One region of the Paenibacillus mobilis genome, then DNA from elsewhere that is predicted to be linked to it. Evidence: riboswitches for the same ligand, from Rfam matches in the RefSeq annotation. Region 1 holds a riboswitch; the other holds the start of a gene.
The links. A riboswitch is a leader RNA that binds a small molecule or an ion and turns the genes downstream of it on or off. The one in region 1 is predicted to bind cyclic di-GMP.

Region 1 (7,625 bases):
AGTAGATGACCGTATCGCCTTTGTCCTGGTTGATCAAAAATTGGACGCCGATGGAATCGCCAAGGTCAGCGGTGTTGACAGGCGCGCCTTGCTTATTGGTCACGGTGTAATCGGTAGCCAGGGAGACATGGGCAATATCGAGCGTACCTTTGTTGACGAGTTTGAAGTTTCTTTGCACCGTATCGCCGGGCTTCAGGTTGCCTACATTGATGATTGTAGTAGGATTTACGCTAAGATCCAGAGTGCCGGCTGCAAAAGTACCGCTGCTTTCGGCAGTGGAGCTGAAATAAGCGTATGTACCTCCGCCCATCAGGGTCAAGCCGAGAGCTGCTGTTGCCACGCTAAGTGCCAATGTTTTTTTGATACCCATAATTCCCAATTCCTCCTCAAATTTACCCTCTTAAGAGTTTTATATATGATTCCTGAGGTCTGCTGCACAGACTTCGGGAGAATCACCGTATTCGGTTTGCGGCAGGTTCAGGCATCGGTTAAGACAAAGATTTCGGGGCGGGTCCTGAACCGGTACCGGCGTTAGCCCCCTCGTTTTTCTCCAGGCGGGAGATGGCTTTCCAGGAGGAGAGCAGCGAAAAGGCGAACAGCAGCAGGCCGGGAACGACAAGCAGCAGCAGGCTGCCGGCTTTGGAATTGGCGAAGGTCATGGCATACCCCGCATAGGGGAGGGTAAAGCCGGTATATTCGCCGACGACATTCCCGGAAGGGACGGCTTCCAAATCGGGCGCATCATTATGATCGCCTTTGGTTTTGTACATGACCTGATTTAAAGCGTCGTTTTTAGTTACGCCTACAATGCGGTGGGTGATGACTTTATCCCCGGAATGAAAGGAAATAACATCGCCTGGGGAAAAACGGGTCATGTCGCCGCCCGGCTTGACGGCTATAAGGGAACCGGTTTGAATGCCCGGCTCCATGGAGCCGGAGAGGACTGTTTTGATCTGGTAGCCAAAAAAGTTGGGGGTACCGCCGCCGGCCTTGGAAATCACGACGGCTGCGGCCATCAGGATGAAGGCAAGGAACAGCAGCGTTGAAAGCATGCTGCCAAACAGTTTTCGAACCATTTTTCATTCTCCTCTACGGATTCATTTAAAGGGATGGGGACGGCTCCGCCGGAGCGGGCGTCGGTTCAGAACCGCCGGAAGACGGCTCCGCCGGAGCATCTGTCTCCGGGCTGTCGGAAGCTTCCGGGCTGCCGGCGGAGGTTTCGTCCGTTGGAGCCGGAGAAGCTGCCCCTGGCGAAGCGGCTTCAGCCGGTGCCGAGCCGGAGGGTTCAGGCTCGGAAGCAGGGGCAGAAGCTGACGGATCAGAGGCGGGAGGATCAACGGCAGGCGGATTGGAAACCGCCGGATCGGAAACCGGTTCAGGGGCGGGATCCGGAGTGTTATCGGAAGCCGGATCAGAAGCCGGCGGCTCTGACGGATCGGCCCCGGGATTCAGAGCGGGATCGCTTTCCTCTTTGTCCTGTTGAGCAAGCTCCTCAAGACGAGCCTGCTCGGCTTCGATGGCCGCGTGCAGGACAGAGATCGCTGCCCCGATATTGCCTAATTGCCCGTTTAACGCAGCGCTCTCCGACTTGAGTTGACCCGTTATCTGCCGGTTATAAGAAACGAGGGCTTCGTTCAGCGGCTGAACCCCGTCAAGAGCGTCCGGTTCCAGCAGAGAATAGGCTTGGCTAAGAGAACTTCCGCTGTCCTGCAGGAACGCTTCAAGCGCATCAGGATCACCTTCCGCCTGACTGCCGGCCGCTTGAACCTCCCTTAAATAAGTCAAAAGGGATTGCAATGCGGAAGACAAAGGCCCGGATAAGACGGGTTCCCGGTTCAGCTGAACCGAAATGGCGTCGAATGCCGCGGATGGCTTGATTTCCGCGCAATTCGGCTGATTATCGCGAACAGCTTGGATGAGCTCCCGGAGCAATCCGGCTGCCGAACCGGCGAGCTGCTGCAGTTCCGTCCATCCGGCTTCATTAGCCGCCGAGCGGGCGTTCAGCGTGTCCAGTTTATTCAGAAGGCCTTCACGCCGTATTTTAAGTCCGGCTTCGGCCGCTTTCATCTCTTCAAGACTGGAGCCGGAAGACACGGCAGATACAAAGGGAAAGGCAGCGTCAGGCATGCCGGATTCCATGGCAGCCGACAGCTGCAGTTGTTCACGCTGCAGGTCTGCCTGCGTCAGCACGTCGGACAAACGGCTTAAAAGGGCTTCGAGGTCGGAGGGAAAAATACGGCAAATCGCAAACTCCCCATTGGTTTCCTGGGGGCTGTTAAAATTTCCGTAGGTCGTTCCGGTCTGATGCGAAAGACCAACGAACAGGCTTGATAAAACTACCCCGGACTGAAGGGAACGGGTAATCAACGTGTTTCTCCGTTTTTTCCTTCTTTTCCGCAGTGCGGCCATTCTGGTGCGGCGCAGGCTCATCATTCCCTTCTTGCGAACGTGCATTTCAAGTCTCGTTCGTTATTAAGAACGTTTCTAGGAGTAATCATACAGCCTTCAGGCCGATAAAATAAATCTCCAAGAAAGACGGTTTGTTCTTAATAACGTACGAATTTCTCAAAGAATCTTTCGTTTTCTTGCTTTTTCTCTTTAAATTACGCTATTTAAATTCGTTATTAAGAACTGGCGAGAGAAGTCTGGGTCCAAAAAACCGGATTGGGAAGAGCTGCGACAAAAAGTAAGGAGTCTGTGTAAAAATAGCGGGGTTAACGGCAAAAAAGGACAAGGATGGAAGACGAAAAATGACAAACTTTTGCGGGGGGTTCATATTATAATAAAAACGGATCAAAGACTGGATTGCATTTGGGATAGTGAAAATAACCAGTTGAAGGGTAAACTTGCCGAAAGGCAGGGGCACAAAGTCACGGGTCTAAGGTAGCGATACTACGACGGCCGGACTGCCTGGGAACTCTGAGAAGTATAGGAGGAGTTTTTCTGGATAAACCGGCCCAGGTTCTTGAATTCAACCAAAGGAAAGCTGATTTTGACAAGGATTGGTTTTTTCTAATGCTGTCCGCCAAAAAGTCAGGCATACCGATTGAAGAAATCAGAAATTTTTTAGCTGAGAAAAAAGCGAAGCCCTAGATTTTTCATAACTGGATGGCCTCTGTGCAGAAAAAGGTTTCTCGAAGCATGAGAACGTTTTTCCGTCAGGGGTTGTTTTATTTTTAGAAGGATGTGGTCTGGAACGGGGTATTTTTTGGATTCGGTTTTGTTTGGATTTAGCGATTCAAGTCGAAAAGTTTTGTGATAGAATAGAGAAACGACGATTTACCCGGAAAGGAGCGATAACGTTTTGCGCATTCAAAACCTGCATCATTTTACGGAAAACCACCGTTACTGCGTATATCGCGACTTTGATCTCGGTACCGTTGGACAAAAGATGCTCAGCTTGATCTATCAGCCGATGGTGGGCGGCTTTGCGGTTGCGCTCTATCAGTTTCTGTTCGGGCAGGTGCCTCTGGAGCAAGTCGGTTATTCAAAAATGGAACAGCAGCGCCATCTGTTTCTGTCCCTCGGCGTAGAGCCGAGCGAGAAGGGACGCAAGCTGCTGGTCGAACAGGCCTCCAGGCTGGAAGCGGTAGGTCTGCTGCAGTGCAGCCGGGTGTACGTGCCGGAAAGCGAAGATTATTGGTATGAATACGAGCTGCAGCCTCCGCTGTCTCCTTCCGAGTTTTTCAAAACCCAGCACCTGACGCTGCTGCTCCGGGATAAACTGGGGAAATTTGCAGTTTTGTCGCTGCAGGAGCAAATGTTCAGCAGGGAAGCTTCCGAATATAGCCGGGCCGCAAATAAAGAAAATTTGACCGTGCCTTTTTACGATATTTTTCAATTAAATACCCATACGATCGATTACGAGCTGGAGCAGGCGATTTCGGAAATTGCGATTTCGCGGCAGCCGGAAAAAAGGCAGGAGGAACCGCTGTTTAATTACGCGGACATCATTATGCGGTTTCCGCGCGGTTCGGCCAACCGGCCGTATGTCGAGTCGCTCCGCTTTGATCAGGATAAAATGGGAGCCGTCAATTACACGGCCCGCAAATACGATTTGACCGTTCAGGATTTATGCCGGCTGCTTGATGAAGACGGTATTTTTGCGGCCGATGGAAGCCTGCAGCTGGATGAACTCCAGCATAAAGCCAACCTGCACTTCCGCCAGGGCAAAAAGCGGCAGGAGGAACGGAACGCCGCGATGGGCAAAGTGGTGGCGCTCCGGCAGGAGGAGCAGGCTGCCAAGGATCCGGATCAGGACCAGGAGCTGCCGCAGGAGTTTTCCGTGCAGATGGAATTTTACCTGGAGGTTCCGCCGCAGCTGCAGGGGAAATGCGATGTGCATCAATATAACATGCTGCTTCGCAATGAGCCGCATACCCGGCTGCTGCCGAAATTTTTTCCGGGGACGGTGCCGGACAATCTCCTTGATATTTTCGAGAAAATCGATTTGAATTATAAACTTCCCGGCGAAGTCATCAATGTTCTGATTCATTATCTGATGGTTCTGCTTACCTCGGGAGGCGATCAGCGCATTAACCGCAAATTCGTCGAAACGATTGCTTCAAATATGCTGCTCAAGCAGGTCACTACATATGAGAAGGCGGTCAGCTACATCCGTGACCAGGAGAAGCTTAACAAGACGGTTAAGGAAAGCGGCGGTCAGGCTTCGGCTGGCAGAAGCAGCCGTAATTATTCCCGGGGCAATAAAGCGAAACCGGAGATCCCGATTGTGCCAAGCGCGGTGAATACGGACAAAACCTTATCAGAGGAAGAGTTCGCGGAGCTGCTTAAAATGGCGGAGCGCATGCAAAACGGCCAGAAGAAATAAAATCGAAAGATTTAGAATAGGAAACGGAGGAGCGGAAACATGGAATCGTTGGGCGAACTGCTGTCCCAAATGAAAAGCCCGCAGCTGAAAGCCCGTTCCGAGCGAGTCATGAAGGAGCTTTTTGAGGATCCGCTGATTAGCGAGCTGCTGGAGCTTCACCCGGAGCTGGACCGCAGCCAGCTTACGCTTCATTTGGGCAAGCTGTACCAGTACGTTAAAGACAGCCGCAATTGCGCAGCCTGTCCGGGGCTCGATCGGTGCCCGAACGACTTTCAGGGCCACTACACGAAGCTGACGGTCGAGACGGTCACGGCGGGGCCGGAGCTGTACGAGCGCAAGGTTCCCTGCTCCAGGCAGCTGGCTTTCCAGCATGAAACGGAGGTCCGGAAGCGGATCCGCAGCTTTTACATTGACGAGCGGGCACTTAATGAAGGTTATAATGCCGTTGAAATCATGTCTAAAGACATGAACCGTGCTCCGGCCGTAGGCCAGGTGCTGAAGTATATTAATGAGGCCAAGGAGAACGGGCTGCCCAGCAAAGGGCTGTATTTGAAAGGCCATTTCGGTACGGGGAAAACGTTCCTGATGTCTTATATGCTTCACGAGCTGGCGGAGTCCGGTTATACCGGCGTCATCGTGTACATGCCCGAGTTTATAGAGGAAGTCAAGTTTGTGATGCAGGACAATCAGAGACTGAAAGAAATGTTGGATACGATGCGCGAGTCCGATCTGCTGGTCTTTGACGATATCGGAGCGGAAAATCTGAATCCGTGGATCAGGGATCATATTTTGGGTTCCATTTTGAATTACAGGATGAACCGGCGGCCTACTTTTTATACGTCCAATTATGATCTGCCCGACTTGGAAAAACACCTGAGCTTTACGAGCAAGGATGGCGAAGAAGCCTATAAGGGCCAGCGTTTGATGGACCGAATCGCTCCGTTTGTGGACGTGGTGACGGTGAACGGCTCGAATCAGCGGCGGGCAACGTGAAGATCACGTGAAGATATGCTTTTACAAGCCGCTTCCCATTCCCCATTCGCTAAAAAAATGTTATAATGACCCCGTGTCGTATTTGACACAATATAATTTATCAAGTGAAGATTGGGTTTTGCCTGCGTTTTTCAGGGGGTAATGAATGATAGGACCGCCTGTAGGGGCAAACTTTGCAGAGCTCAATACTTTTATAGGAGGAGATACAAATGGCAATCGTTAATGTTTCCGATTCAACGTTTAAAACGGAAGTGGAAGGTCAAGGCACCGTTCTGGTTGACTTCTGGGCTCCGTGGTGCGGACCTTGTAAAATGATCGCTCCAATCCTGGACGAATTGTCCGGTGAAGTGGACGCTACAATCGCAAAAGTGAATGTGGACGAAAATCCTGAATCCGCATCCCGTTTCGGCGTAATGAGCATCCCGACTCTGATCCTTTTCAAAGACGGCCAACCGGTGGATAAAGTGGTAGGCGTAAACTCCAAAGAAGCTTTGAAAAACCTGATCAGCAAACACCAATAATTATCAGCTTTCAAGCTGAACCCTTAAAGAAACGCCTCCGGCTGGCCGGGGGCGTTTTCTTTCATTTTCTACCTTATATATCCCCGCTCCCGATTCTCATGCAAAAATTGGGCAGCGGGATTGCCTGGCTGCTCACTTTCGCGAGAACGCAAGTTCGGCTATAATATAGGGGTTAAGCTTAATTAATCCTGATCGGATTCAGTTATTCCATGCGGAGAGGAGAACGTTGCGTGGATTCATATATAGAAAATATACAAGAGCAGGAGAAAGCGCTGGAGGCGATCCGGCACAAGCTTGCTCTTCTGCCGGACCTTCCTGGCTGCTATCTGATGAAAAACCGGGAAGGCACCATCATTTACGTAGGCAAGGCCAAAGTGCTAAAAAATAGGGTCCGCTCCTATTTTACAGGCAGCCATAACGGCAAAACGCAGCGGCTTGTTTCGGAAATCCGGGACTTTGAGTACATCGTGACCGGCAGCAATATGGAGGCGCTCATTCTGGAGTGCAACCTGATCAAAACCCATATGCCCCGCTATAACGTGCTGCTGAAGGACGACAAAACGTTTCCTTACATCAAGATCACGAACGAGCCGCACCCGAGACTGGAAGTGACCCGGCGGATCCTGAAGGACAAAGCCAAATATTTTGGTCCTTATCCAAACGCTTATGCGGCTCAGCAGACCAAAAAACTGCTCGATCGGATGTACCCGCTGCGCAAGTGTAATGTGATGCCCAAGGAGGTTTGCCTGTATTACCATATGGGACAATGCCTGGCTCCTTGCGTGCAGGAAGTAGGCAAAGAAACGTATGAGGACATTACCCAGGAAATCACCCGGTTCCTCAGCGGCGGCCACGAAGAGATCAAAAAGGAGCTGCAGCGCAAAATGGAGGAAGCCGCAGAGGAGCTGAACTTTGAGCGTGCCAAAGAGCTCCGCGACCAGATTATCAATATCGACGCCCTCATGGAGAAACAGAAGATTACGATGGCGGACGCCAGAGACCGTGACGTGTTTGGGTTCTCGGTGGATAAAGGCTGGATGTGCGTGCAGATTCTTTATATGCGCCAGGGAAAAATGATTGAACGCCATGCGTCGATCTTCCCGTTCTATGGTGACGCCTACGGCGATTTTCTGTCTTACGTCACGCAGTATTACAGCGACAATCCGGCACTGCCGCAGGAAATTTTGCTGCCCGGGCAAAACGGGGAGCTGGAAGCCGTGGCAGCCGGCCTGGATGCGGAGGAGGAACACGCCGAAACGGCGGACCGGACGGCGGTTGCC
Region 2 (7,625 bases), on a different contig from region 1:
TGCCGCGCGTTCGCCGCGAACGTTTTTGTAAGGTTCGATATGAATATGCACGTATTCGATTTCATAACTTTCCAGAATCCGGCGTTCAATTTCCTCTGTAATGGCATGGCTGTCCGCTACGCTCATCCGTTCATCTACGCCGATAGTGGCATCGACCAGCGTGTTGTTGCCGCTCACCCGGGCTTTCAGATCAATGATCGCCGCAACTCCCGGCGTGCGCTGCACGGTGCTGCGGATCTCCTCCAGCTGTCCGGCATCAAAGCCGTCGGTCAAATTATGGGTGGCCTCCCGGAAAATTTCCCATGCCGTTTTGCAGATGATTATCCCGACGGCAAGGGCGGCGAGGGGATCGAGCCACGGCATGCCGAATTGGGAGCCCAGAATGCCGGCAAAAGCGCCGATGCTGACCAGGGCGTCGGAACGGTTGTCCTGGGCGGCCGCGTTCAAAGCGCCGCTCCGGATCCGGCGGGCCAGCCCGGAATTGTAGCGGTAAACGCCGTACATGATCACGGCGCAAAGCAAAGCGACCCAGGCTGCCGTCATATCCGGCGATGCGGCTTCGGGTGCGCGGAATTTCATGATGGCCTGATAAAGCACCTGCAGGCCGACGGCAAACATGATAAAGGAAGCGATCAGGGAAGCGATGGTTTCGGCCCGGTAATGGCCGTAAAGATGATCGCTGTCCGGCGGCTTCCGGGAAATTTTTAATCCGGCAAATACGGCAATGGAAGCGACGATGTCGGTAGCGTTGTTAAGGCCGTCCGCCAGAAGCGCTTCCGAATGGGTGTAGGAACCGATCATTAGTTTGAAGGCGGAAAGAAGAAGGTAAACCGCAATGCTGAGCAGGGCTCCTTTTTCCCCTTGTTTGATGTTCTCGTAGGTATTTCGCAAAACCAAAACCTCCGGCCGCTTTGTCATTCGTTTTATTATCCATACCTTCATCATACCGGACAAAATTTGTGTGGGTCTACAGAAACAGTGTTGTCGCAGGCCCGCAATATGGGGCCGGGGTTACAAAGTTGGCAGTGTCCAAGAAGCATGGACAATCCCAATTCAAAGTGTCCAAGCCGATATGGCACTCCGGGGACAGCGAACAGCCAGAGTATAAACGGCTCTCGGACTCCCGGCAGCAAAAAGACGTGCTGCGCAAAACCTGCGACAGCACGCCCGAACGGCGGCAAGAAGCCGTTACATTCTATTTTTTCCGTAATAAATTTGGTCCGGCTTTCATTCTTAAGTCCAATCAGGCGCCGGTGCCAAACCGTTTGCGGTACCCGCATTTCCGGCACAGCTCTTCGATGGCTTCCCTTCTCGAGAAACCGTAGAACAAGTTGTTGGCCCGTTCGCTTTCCACGATTTCGGAGAAGCTGCTGCTTTGCACGTTGCCCAGATTAATGACGCCTTCGCCGTCCAGACAGCAGGGAATGACCGTCCCGTCCACCAGCACGCCGGCTTGGGTCCGAAGCCCGTGGCAAAAACCTTTGCCGTCGTCCTCCGGCGCATTCAGGCTGGGCCACTGGAATTCATAATCCTGGTTCAGATAAATGTTTTTGGCGATTTTGACGCCTTTACCCGGCTCGACTTTTTCTTCGATTCTATAATCGAGGCCGAACTCTTCCTCCAGCATGGAGAGGGTCTGGCGGTTGCGCTGGCGCTGGGCGTTGGTGAGGTTATCCTCGGTTAAATTCCACAGCCGGAAGGAGATCAGCACGCCTTGCTCGGCGGCATCGCGGGCAAAACGCAAAATGGAACCGACGTATCCTTCGCGGTCTTCGGAGCCTTCATGGCCGTCAAAGCTGTGCAGCGAAAAGTTCATTTGGCGCAGGGCGGGTTTACCCAAAATTTTGGCTGCGGCTTTATGCAGCAGAGTGCCGTTGGTCGTAATATTCACTTTAAAACCTTTCTCATGGGCCGAATCGAGCAGCAGGTCGATTTTCGGATGGAGAAGCGGTTCGCCTTTAACGTGAAGATAAATGTGGTTCGTATGCGGTTTAATCTGATCCAGAATGTCGTTGAACATTTCGGGTTTCATAAAGTTGGCTTTTCGAGCGGTCTGAGGGCAAAAGCTGCACGCCAAATTACAAACGCTCGTGATTTCGATATAAACTTTCTTGAATGTTTTCAAATGAGGTATCCCCAATCTGCTAATGATGGCCTGTTTATTTATTTTATAAGAAGAGGAACCCCCCTTCAAGCTTTGTAATCAAAATTGGAACGGATATCCAGTTATATTTAAAAAGTCCTAATATGAAATATTCCTATGACCTAATGAATTAAAAAAGTGTCAATTTTATGAAAAAATTTGAATTTTGAATGCAAACTATGAAAAATTTTACCTTAATTTCCGATATTAATGATAGTCTAGTCTTCATAGGAATTCCGAAGGATACCGCAACTTCGGTTTTCCGGAGAATTACAACTTTATACTTAGAATCATAATGAAGTAAACAGCAAACCAGTCCGAAAGGCTGGGACGCAAAACCACGGATCTAACGTTATTGACCCAACTATGACCGCCGGGCTGCCAATCTTATGTTTCTTCCACTTCGCTGCTTTTGGCCGCCGGGACTTTCAGATTTGATTTGAAGGTCTTTTTTGCGTTCTGCTTTCGGAAGGTTTGGGCGTTTTCGCGGGAATTTCGGCGCAAAGGAGGTCCGTTCAGGAACAGGCTGCCCGTCCCGTCAGGCAGCAGGAATTTAAACAAAGCATTTGAACCATCGGCAACTACAGACAGCAAAGGAGCAAGTAAGTTGAACCTGTTAATGTTGAGAAAAGGAATCACGCGCAAGCTGGTGCTGCTGGGCGCTGCTCCGCTTGCTATTTTGGCGATTGGGTTTGGCCTTGTTTTGAACAGGCTTGGATGGATGAATGTATGGGGAACCCTTTCCATGGTTGTCTTGTTTATCCTGCTCAGTCTGGTTGAACTCCGGCTTATTACGGATCATCTGATGAAACCGCTTCGGAAGATGACGGAATATGCGAAGGAGGCGGCGCAAGGCCGTAAGACCGACGCGGCAAAGCTGGAGGCAGGCGGTGAATTCGGGGAACTTGCCGCTTATTTCGGGCAAATGGGCACCAAACTCCATGAAGTTATCGGACATACAAGCGAAATGGCGGGGAAAGTCACAACTACGTCCAAAGATTTGTCCAGCAGCATGGAATTTTGCACGGACATGGTGGTCGGCGTTGCCGAATCCATCAAAATGATCACCGAAGGCAGCGAGCAGCTGGTAGAGAGCGCCAGAGGGAACAAACTGATGCTGGAGGAAGTAGGAAAAGGCATGGAGCAAATCGCCTTGTCCTCGCAGGACGTAGCTAACGAATCCTCCGACGCGGCGCGTTTGGCGAATGAAGGAAATGAAAAGATCGGCCGACTGGTCGATCAAATAAGCATTATTTACGATACGACGCTCCTTTCGTCGCAGGCGGTCCATGAGCTGGATGAACGGACCGCGGAAATCGACCGCGTTACGCTGATGATCGCCGAGATCGCAAGTCAAATCAACCTGCTCTCCTTAAATGCGGCCATTGAGGCGGCCAGAGCCGGGGAATACGGAAGAGGTTTTGCCGTAGTAGCCGGGGAAATCCGCAAGCTGGCGGAGCAATCCGCCGAATCCGCCAACGAGATCGCACGAACGGTATCGCATATCAGGCAGGGTTCCCAGGAATCGATTCTCGCAATGGGCAAAGTGAAAACCGAAGTGGAAACCGGAAGCGTCCTGGTCTCCGAAGCCGGCGAGTCCTTCCATGGCATCGTCCGTCTGGCGGAGCAGGTTTCGACCCGGGTGCAGGAGGTTTCCGCGGTTACCCAGCAAATCAACGCCAGCACCGAACATATCCTGGGCTCGGTTACGCAAACTTTAGCCATTACAGAAATGAATTTAGCCGGTACGAAAGAGATTGCGGCATGCTCGGATGAGCAGCTGAGCTCTATGGAGCAAACGCTGGCATCCGCCAGACAGCTTGAAAGTGACGCCGGGCAGCTTCGCGAGCAGTTCAGCAAATATACGCATTAGTTTAACCGAATATCCATATCTAACGGACTGAAACGGTCAGGGAGGGCGGAAATGGAACAGCTACCTTTATTATTCGAAGAACTTGTCCGGCTTACCGGTGTTGCAGACATTGCTTACCACGAAATAGTTGACGGCCGCCTTAGTCCGGTACTCAAAACGAATACGGACCATCTGGGCGTTGAGAGATGGAAGCAAGCGCATGCCGCGAATCCGGTCCACATTGAAAAAGACAGGCTCCTGCTGTCCCTTATGGCGCAGCCTCATACGTCTGTAGTTCAGGACGTCAAAAACGATCCGCGTTCGTCCGATGAGTTTTTTCTGTTCGGCATCGACAGCATTATGATTATTCCGGTTGTGGAGGAAGAAAGTGTTCAGGGTATTGTAGTTGTGGCTGCCATCGGGGAGCTGCATCATTTTGGCGAAGAGGAAATTCAACATGCCGAACGCCTGGTTGATCAATACAGAGGTGCTTTTCAAATTCTTGGATAAGGGGTTGGGAAGAAATCATGAACATTGCAGAGGCCATGCTAAAGTATTTGAAAGAAACCGGAGTTGAATACGTATTCGGGATTCCCGCCGGAATTATCAGCCCGATTTACGATGCTTTGATCGATGTGGATATTCAGCCTATTATTACGAAAAATGAAGCCGGCGCCGCCTATATGGCCGCCAGATACGCCAGCACGACCGGCAGGTTGTCCGTTTGCGCCGGTGCAGGTGCCGTAGGCGTCGGCAACATGATGAACGGCATAGCCGACGCGATGCGCGCCAAAGCTCCGATGCTGATCGTCACCGGGTATGTCAACCGCTGGCAGATCGGCAAAGGCGCGATCCAGGAGATGGATGCGCAGCATATCGTCAGACCGATTACCAAATACAGCAATACCGTCATGGATGAAGCCGATGTGCTGGCCGAGCTGGATAAAGCGGTGCGCATCGCCCTGACTCCACCCTTTGGTCCGGTACATATCTCCGTGCCGATCGACGTGCAGCGTCTCGAAGCTCCGGCCCGGCTTCCCGCTGCGCCGGATCTGCAGGAGCTTCAGCGCATGCCTTATCCGGCCGGTTTGGTTGACCACGCCGCCTCCTTAATCAACGACGAAGCCAGGGGGCTGATCATGGTGGGCCGTGGAGGGCGTTTGGTGGCCAAGGAAATCATGGCGCTCAGCGAACGGCTGCAGTGGCCGATTATCACCACTCCTTCAGCCAAAGGGATCATCCCGGCCGAATTTTTGCTGAACCTTGGCAATTACGGGTTCTCCAGCACGGACGTTGCCAGCGAATATGTCGCTTCAAGCGAACCGACCTGCCTGCTGATCCTGGGGACAAGCCTTGGCGAAGCGTCGACCTGCAACTTTAACGATGTGCTAGTAAGCGGGCGCAAGGTAATTCAAATCGATCGGGATGCGAAAGAGCTTGGGAAGGTTTTTCAGACCGATGTTCAAATTCAGGGAGATTTGAGGGATGTGCTGCCTTACCTGTCCGCCCGGGTCAAGCCGTCCGCCCATACCTTTGTCAAACCGCTGCCGCTGAATGCTCCGTATGAAAAAAATCATACCGGCTTGTCGCTGCGGCTGTTCCTGGAGAAGCTGGGCAAGGTGATGCCGAAAGAAACCCGCTACGCCTGCGACATTGGCGAGTTCACCAATTTTGTCGTGAAATATCTGGAGGTTCCGGAGGGCGGAGATTTTGAAATCAACCTGAACTACGGCGCAATGGGATCGGCGATGGCCGGAGGCCCCGGCGTTTATCTTGGAGACCGTACACGTCCGGTGGCGGTCATCGCGGGGGACGGTTCCTTTTTCATGAACGGCACGGAAGTGCTTACGGCGAAGGAATACAAGCTCCCGATTGTTTATATCATCATCAACAATGCCATGCTTTCTTACGTGGAACGAGGCCAAAAATTCCTGTTCAACCGGACCATACCGGATTATAAGCAGGAGCGCGTTTCGATCAGCGATATGATGCGCCTTGCCGGGATCAGGGGACTTTCTGTGGACACGCTTGAGGATATGGATGAAATCCCGGGTTTTATCCGGGAAATGACCGGTCCGTGCATCATTGAAGTCAATACGGACGGCAGCGAACCCGCTCCGATCCTGGACCGGCTGAAGGCGCTCAAGAAATAACGGAAACATCTAGATAACAAAAAATAAATCCTAACGGTTTTGGAGGAATTACACATGGGAAGTTTTACAATTAACGTTGATAAAAACGCAAAAGTCTTTTACGCAGAAGTAGAGGGCACTTTTACGCCCGAGGATGGCATGAAATCCATCAACGCTTACAAAGAAGCCGTTTCTACGATTAATATTCCTGAATTCGCCATCGATATTGACTGCACCAAACTGAATGTGTCTGCACCGGACACGCTGCCGCTGCTGGAGGCAAACTTTCAACAATTCAAAAGTGACGGGTTCCACAGCATTACCTTCCGCATCGCGAAAAATCCGATTCTGAAAATGCAGCTGTCCCGCGTAGCACGGACGGTTCAGATGGACAAATACGAAATCATCGAACAATAAATAACTAACGAGGAGGGTGCCCAATGAGCGGCGTGCAAATCAGGGAAATTGCGATGTATCATCCGGCCCATGAAGTAGGCAACGATTACTATATCAAGTATTTTGCCGAAAAGGGTACGGATGTCACAAGTTTGGTAAACGGCCTTGGCCGAAATAAACGTTTCGTTATTGATACCCCTGCCGAAAACTCTTTTACGATGGCTTTGGAAGCCTCCAAGGCGGTTTTGGAACAAGCCGGCCTGCAGGCTCCGGATGTCGACCTGATTATTTTCACTTCCCAAACACCTGAATACCTGCTGCCAAGCAACGCGCTGAAGCTGCATCATTCGCTGGGCGGGGATCTGAATACGGCCTGCTTCGACATCAATGCCAACTGTACCGGCATGCTGGTCGCCATCGAGCAAGCCTCCCGTTACATGATGTCCAATCCGCGGATCGAACGCGCTTTGGTGGTGGGCGCCGATTATTTGTCCATCCATACGCCGGATGAGCCTGTTTATCATTCCAACGTAGGTGAAGCGGCTGTAGCCGTCATCTTGGAGCCGGCCGAGGGGACGCGCGGATTTATCGATTCGGTTTACCAAACGGATACGTCGGTGATCGACAACTCCAAGTTTCCGGCCTACGGGTTGTCGAACCTGTACCGTGAGGAGTTTACGGCCAAGGACGCGCAGCTGCAGTTTGTGCCGTTTGACGATTCGGTTTGCGCCGCATCGGCTGTCGACTCTATCCGGATTTTGCTGGGCCGAAACGCAATAGACCAAAACGACGTAGCCGCTTTTATGTTCTCCCAGTTCACGCCCGGCAATATCAAACGCGTATCGGAAGGCCTTGGCCTGGACCCGGAAAAAGTCGTTTATATCGGGGACCGGTTCGGTTATACGCTCAGTACAAGCCCTGTTCTGGCGCTGCATCAGGCCGTCCGGGACGGAAAGGTAAAACGCGGGGATTATCTCGTGTTATGGACGGTAGGCGCGGGCTGGCAGAATGTGAGTTTGTTGTTACAGTACTGAGTTTACCTTAATGAACCTATGAACTTAATAAATCTAGCAGAACCTAATATGCATCCTGAAAAGCATCG

Region 2: another riboswitch for cyclic di-GMP. It lies ahead of AC3ZPD_RS10750 (methyl-accepting chemotaxis protein); the one in region 1 lies ahead of AC3ZPD_RS11705 (replication initiation and membrane attachment family protein).

The regions. Positions count from the first base shown of each region.
Region 1 is NZ_JBZCMS010000005.1:189,596-197,220, reverse strand. It holds gene AC3ZPD_RS11720 (TasA family protein) at 1-370, opposite strand, end outside; gene sipW (signal peptidase I SipW) at 489-1,076, opposite strand; gene AC3ZPD_RS11710 (hypothetical protein) at 1,102-2,454, opposite strand; cyclic di-GMP riboswitch class I at 2,830-2,914, shown strand; gene AC3ZPD_RS11705 (replication initiation and membrane attachment family protein) at 3,305-4,831, shown strand; gene dnaI (primosomal protein DnaI) at 4,871-5,824, shown strand; gene trxA (thioredoxin) at 6,034-6,345, shown strand; gene uvrC (excinuclease ABC subunit UvrC) at 6,576-7,625, shown strand, end outside.
Region 2 is NZ_JBZCMS010000004.1:450,604-458,228, forward strand. It holds gene AC3ZPD_RS10740 (cation diffusion facilitator family transporter) at 1-891, opposite strand, end outside; gene AC3ZPD_RS10745 (radical SAM/SPASM domain-containing protein) at 1,244-2,125, opposite strand; cyclic di-GMP riboswitch class I at 2,440-2,529, shown strand; gene AC3ZPD_RS10750 (methyl-accepting chemotaxis protein) at 2,751-4,016, shown strand; gene AC3ZPD_RS10755 (GAF domain-containing protein) at 4,068-4,505, shown strand; gene AC3ZPD_RS10760 (thiamine pyrophosphate-binding protein) at 4,523-6,148, shown strand; gene AC3ZPD_RS10765 (hypothetical protein) at 6,203-6,544, shown strand; gene AC3ZPD_RS10770 (ketoacyl-ACP synthase III) at 6,568-7,557, shown strand.